DNA from 2 places in the Halobacillus sp. ABD4_316 genome. Region 2 is predicted to be linked to the other one. Evidence: riboswitches for the same ligand, from Rfam matches in the RefSeq annotation. Region 2 holds a riboswitch; the other holds the start of a gene.

Region 1 (3,157 bases), on a different contig from region 2:
GAGGGCAGGTATGACGGCTTGCTGACGAACGGCTTCCACAGCTTCTGTACCATCTTGTATGAGAACATCCCTGCATAATCCGGCCGCGTGCAGCGCAATGTCTACGGAAATCGGTTTGGAGGCGAGAGACCTCGTGAGAACATCCGCTTCATACCATTTGGCGAGCGTATCGCCGATGCCGGCCCTGAGATAAGGTTCCGGGGCACGAACGAGCAGATCAGGCTCTACAAGCAGCATCCATGTACTACGTGGATAAATAATGTATTCCTCAAAATTCCCTTCATCATCGTAAAACACACTGAGCGGCGTCCAAGGTGCGCAGTTTGAGGCTAGTGTAGGAATGAGCACGACTGGAATATTCAATTGATCGGCACAGGCTTTTCCGAGATCAAGGACCTTTCCGCCTCCGATGCTGATCAAGACGTCACAGTCCCGCAGGGCTTCACTGAGACGCATGACCTCTTTATGGGAGCACTCCCCGTTATAGGCTTCCGATTGGACCGGCATCGTCAGCTTTGGAAAATAGGGCTGAGCAGCCTTCCACGACTGCTCACCGTGAATGATTCCTGCTTTTGCAAAGGCCTGGTTTTCCAACAATTCCGGTATATTCCTTAAAATTCCAGGCTCAGCTTTATAAATCGCAGGTGCTCCTTGTACAGTTACGTTTTTCATGGTTGATCACCTCTGGTAATGATATAGCCATCATTATCCAGATGACAGAATAATATGTCAATAACAAAACCGGGAGCAGGCCCCCCGGTTTTGCAGCTTAACGGTTTCGGAATTCCTGAAGAATGTTCAGACCTGTGGTGACGGCCTGACTCATGGCAGAGCCCCCGCCGTAAGCAGCTGATACACCCATCGTTTCATAAATTTCCTTGTCCGAACAATCTGCTTCGACGCACTGATCCATGTGATAGGCAATACTGGCTTCATCTCCATCTTTCACACTGATGGCAAGAGCCATTAAGTGCTTGGTACCTTTGCTGAGTTCTCCGTCTTCAAAGAACGAGCCGGTAAAGTGATTGTATTCTTTTGTGGCCTCCGGCAGGTGTTCGGTCAGGGTTTCAATGCCATTTCTATATTCTTTAAGCAGGTCTTCTCCTTGTTTGTTCATTCTTTCACTCTCCCTTTTCTTTGTTATTCCTTTTATTCCTTCCTCTTCCAGTCACTTAAACAACGTAATAGGCTTCCCGGCACATCCCTGTCCATTAATGAAATGTTGGGAAAATTGTTTACAAATGCAGAATGATGCGTTAAAGTTGTAAATCATAAACGAATAGCAACAACTAATTCTTATCAAGAGTGACTGAGGGAAAGGCCCGTAGACGTCACAGCAACCTTCCATGTGGAGTGGTGCTAAATCCGCCGGAATGATATTCCGGGAGATAAGAGTTTGGCTGATAGTTATGCGAAACTCTCTTCTTGATAAGGAAGAGAGTTTTTTTATTAGGTAAAGGAGGACGGTTATGATTTCCATCCAGGAGCTCAGTAAAATTTACACATCCAAGAAAAAACAGGTGATCGGGGTGGACAAGGTTTCTCTCGATATTCAGGAGGGGGAAATCTATGGAATCGTCGGATACAGTGGAGCTGGTAAGAGTACACTCCTCCGATGCATGAACATATTGGAACGCCCGACATCAGGAGAGGTTTATATCGATGGGATCGATCTGCTTTCTCTCTCCAAAAAGGACCTTAGAAAAGCACGACAGTCCATCGGCATGATTTTCCAGGGGTTCCACCTTGCTATGGGGAAAACGGTTTTGGAGAACGTGGCCTTTGCTTTGAAAGCGGCCGGTAAACCAAAACAGGAGCGCAATGATCGTGCCAGGCGTCTGTTGGAACTTGTAGGTCTTAGCGATAAAGCCGATCAGTACCCCGCTCAATTGAGTGGAGGGCAGAAGCAGCGGGTCAGTATTGCCCGGGCACTGGCCAACGATCCTAAAGTGCTGCTGTGCGATGAAGCAACTTCCGCACTCGATCCGAACACGACACAGTCGATCCTGAAACTATTAAAGAAAATCAACCGGGAGCTTGGACTGACCATTGTATTGATTACACACGAAATGGAAGTGGTGAAAGAAATCTGCGACCGTTGTGCGGTCATGGAAGAAGGAAAAGTGGTAGAACAGGGGGCGGCCTACGAAATTTTCGCCTCTCCTCAAAATGCTTTGACAAAGCGGTTTATTCGAACAGTGATCGATTTCCATGTTCCGGAAGAACTGCTGAAAAACAGCCGCGGCACCATTGTCCAGATGAAGTTTACCGGCGGACAGGCGGGAGATACGGTTGTGTCGGATCTGCTTCAGAACTATAAAATCAAGGGAAACATCCTGCATGGAAATGTGGATTATATACAGGAAAAAGCCCTCGGTACATTTGTTATGGAATTAACCGGTGACCCGCAGGAAGTCGGGAGAGCTGTGGAAAATCTGAAAACGATACTGGATGAAGTGGAGGTGCTGAATCATGATCGATCAGCTGATCAACCTGTGGCCCGAGCTGAATAAATCATTTATGGAAACATTGATCATGGTAGGGATCGGACTTGGCGTAGCCGTTATCGCCGGTCTGCCTCTGGGGTTGCTGCTATTTGTTACCGACCGTGACTTCTTTTTGGAAAACAAATGGATCAAAGGAGCTGTGGGCATTTTTGTAAACCTTGTCCGTTCCATTCCATTTATCATCCTGCTTGTGTTTTTATTCCCATTTACTAATTTTCTTTTAGGTACGACAACAGGACCGATTGCCGCCTCCGTTGCTTTATCGGCCGCAGCGATTCCTTTTTATGCAAGAATTGTAGAATCATCCGCCAGGGATATTGATAAAGGCGTCATAGAAGCGGCTATCGCATGTGGGGCTTCCCCATGGCTGATTATTAAAGATATCATTTTTCCTGAAATCAAGCCGGGCTTGATCAGTGGTTTAACGATAACAGCCATCAGCTTGATCGGGTATTCCGCAATGGCCGGCGCAATTGGCGGTGGAGGGATCGGCGACCTCGCCATCCGGTACGGGTATTACCGTTATGATAATTTCGTCATGTTTACAACGGTTATTGTGTTGATCGTCCTTGTTCAGGTAGTCCAGTACGCTGGGGATTTCCTGGCAAAAACAGTGAAAAAAAGTTAACCCAAGACGAAACGAAGTTCAG
Region 2 (3,157 bases):
CATACAGAGGGAAGTGGATAGCCGTATCAAATCAATGCGTACTCTGCCGTTAGTGCAACTCGTGAAAATAAAAAAAGCTGTTTCCTCCAACAAGGAAACAGCTTTTTTTTATTGAAAACGACCGCTGAGCTCTTCCGCTTTATCCGTACGTTCCCATGGAAACTCAACATCTGTCCGTCCAAAATGGCCGTAGGCAGACGTATCACGGTAAATAGGTTTACGAAGATCGAGCATTTTAATGATTCCAGCAGGACGGAGGTCAAACAAGTCACGCACAGCGTCCACCAGCTTTTCTTCCGACACTTTGCCGGACCCGCTGGTATTGATGGAAATGGAAACCGGCTGGGCCACCCCGATTGCATAGGCGAGCTGGACTTCCACTGTATCCGCAAGACCTGCAGCTACGATGTTTTTCGCAACATAACGAGCCGCGTATGCAGCAGAACGGTCCACTTTGGTCGCATCCTTCCCACTGAAGGCACCACCACCGTGACGCGCATATCCACCGTACGTATCTACGATGATCTTACGTCCTGTTAAACCGGCGTCCCCTTGAGGACCTCCGATTACAAAACGCCCGGTCGGATTGATAAAGTATTTGGTTTCATCATCAATATAGCCTTCCGGTACAACGGGCCCGATCACCTGCTCTTTCAAATCCTTCTGGATCTGTTCGAGCGTGACTTCTTCAGCGTGCTGCGTCGAAATAACAATCGTATCCACGCGGACCGGCTGATCATTTTCATCATATTCAATCGTTACCTGCGTCTTGCCGTCAGGACGAAGGTAATCGAGTGTTCCGTCTTTGCGGACATCAGAAAGACGCTTGGAAAGTTTGTGGGCAAGAGAAATAGGCAGCGGCATCAATTCGGGCGTTTCATTGTTGGCAAAGCCGAACATCAGTCCCTGGTCACCGGCACCGATGGCTTCTATTTCATCATCGCTCATTTTCCCTTCACGGGATTCAAGCGCAACATCCACTCCCCCTGCGATATCCGGGGACTGCTCATCAATAGCCGTCAAAACGGCACATGTATCTGCATCAAAGCCGTATTTTGCTCGTGTATATCCAATATCTTTAATCGTCTGGCGCACGATCGATGGAATATCAACATAGGTATTCGTACTGATTTCACCGGAAACCAGGACAAGTCCCGTAGTTACTGTTGTCTCACATGCCACCCTTGCATTCGGGTCGTTTTTTAAAATTTCATCTAAAATAGCATCAGAAATAGCGTCACAGATTTTGTCCGGATGACCTTCTGTCACGGATTCTGATGTGAATAACCGGCGGTTCGCTGGCATTCTAAAAACTCCTCCTTCTGTAAGTACAAAGTATTAGACGGAACTCTTTACCAGTATGTGTAGAAAAACATAAGTTCATTTCATAGTGTCATCCTGGATCCGAAAACGTTTTCGTGCACGTTCTCAGTCAGAAATAATAAACAGGCGGCAAGGCCTGGTCATGGACATTTCCTTCTTATAAAAAGAAAAAACCCTTCCTATACCGAGGAAAGGGGCTGCTTCCTTTCGCTCTTATCGTCCAAGGAGCTGACTCCTTGCTTCAGGTTAGCACCATGTCCCTGCGGACGGTTGCTGGGTTTCAAAGGGCCTGTCCCTCCACCAACTCTGGATAAGAGAGTTTCCGTTCTCAGCTATCGTATCGAAAAGCGTGTTTAATGTCAATTGGATTCATCGGGTTTCGACGCACCCCTTCCATCCAGATTCAACCTGGATAAACGTTCTGTTCAAACCATCATAGGATAATAACAGCCATGAAATATGGCAGTGTTGAAAACTTTCCCACAATCCACTGAATAGTATGGACGATTAAAATAAATGTGTTATACTAATCTCACATTATTAAACTGCAAAGGCGGGACGATGCATATGAGTACAATAAACCAACTGTCAGAACTTAATCTTCTACTTTCCCAGGACCATGTCCACCACCAATTATCTGTTCCACATTTAGTGGAAAAGATTTTATACCGCAATGAAGGTACACTAACGGAAAAAGGGGCCGTTCAGGCTACGACAGGTACCTATACGGGACGCTCACCAAAGGACAAATTCATTGTCCGTGACGACGTAACCGAAGATAAAGTCGAATGGGGTGCTGTGAACCAGCCTATTGACGATGATACGTTTGTGAAATTATACCATAAAGTGCTCGATTATTTGAAAGACCGCAGGGAGTTATTCGTCTTCAAAGGTTTTGCAGGAGCGGATGAGCGCTACCGCCTTCCTATGCAGGTTCTTACAGAATTCGCCTGGCACAACTTATTCGCCCGCCAAATGTTCATCCGGCCGGAGGCATCCGAATTGGAGGAGCATGACACAGAGTTCACTGTCATATCTGCTCCAACCTTCAAAGCAGATCCTGACGTGGATGGTACGAATTCCGAAGCGTTCATCATGGTTTCGTTTAAACACCGCGTTGTCCTCATCGGAGGAACAGAATACGCAGGGGAAATCAAGAAGTCCATCTTCTCCGTCATGAACTACCTGCTTCCGGAAAAGAACGTCCTTCCGATGCACTGCTCGGCCAACATCGGCAAAGAAGGCGACGTTGCTCTGTTCTTCGGTCTGTCGGGCACAGGAAAAACGACTCTGTCCGCTGATCCTCAGCGCCGCCTGATCGGGGACGATGAGCACGCCTGGTCCCCCTACGGTGTCTTTAACATTGAAGGGGGATGCTATGCGAAGTGCATCAACCTGTCCAAAGAAAAAGAACCGCAGATCTATGATGCCATTCATTTCGGCTCGGTTTTGGAAAACGTCGTCCTTCAGCCGGATTCGCACGCGCCGGATTATGACGATACGAGCCTGACGGAAAATACACGGGCCGCCTACCCACTGGATCACATTGATAATACAGTCCAGCCAAGTATTGCCGGCCACCCAAATGCCATCATTTTCTTGACAGCTGATGCCACGGGAGTCCTCCCACCAATCAGCCGTTTAACAAAAGAACAGGCGATGTACCATTTTCTAAGCGGCTATACGAGTAAACTGGCTGGAACAGAGAGAGGGATTACCAAGCCGGAAGCGACTTTCTCCGCCTGCTTCGGCTCCCCTTTCCTTCCGCTTGCTCCATCAGCATATGCTGAAATGCTCGGAGAGAAAATAGACCAGTTCAATACGGACGTCTTCC

Evidence for each region. A riboswitch is a leader RNA that binds a small molecule or an ion and turns the genes downstream of it on or off. The one in region 2 is predicted to bind S-adenosylmethionine.
Region 1: another riboswitch for S-adenosylmethionine. It lies ahead of ACXAJH_RS03900 (methionine ABC transporter ATP-binding protein); the one in region 2 lies ahead of metK (methionine adenosyltransferase).

Annotation. Positions count from the first base shown of each region.
Region 1 covers NZ_JBSWZA010000001.1:717,901-721,057, reverse strand. The annotation lists gene ACXAJH_RS03910 (iron-containing alcohol dehydrogenase family protein) at 1-672, opposite strand, end outside; gene ACXAJH_RS03905 (carboxymuconolactone decarboxylase family protein) at 770-1,117, opposite strand; SAM riboswitch class I at 1,294-1,395, shown strand; gene ACXAJH_RS03900 (methionine ABC transporter ATP-binding protein) at 1,470-2,513, shown strand; gene ACXAJH_RS03895 (methionine ABC transporter permease) at 2,470-3,135, shown strand.
Region 2 covers NZ_JBSWZA010000002.1:1,103,663-1,106,819, reverse strand. The annotation lists gene metK (methionine adenosyltransferase) at 109-1,305, opposite strand; SAM riboswitch class I at 1,534-1,640, opposite strand; gene pckA (phosphoenolpyruvate carboxykinase (ATP)) at 1,891-3,157, shown strand, end outside.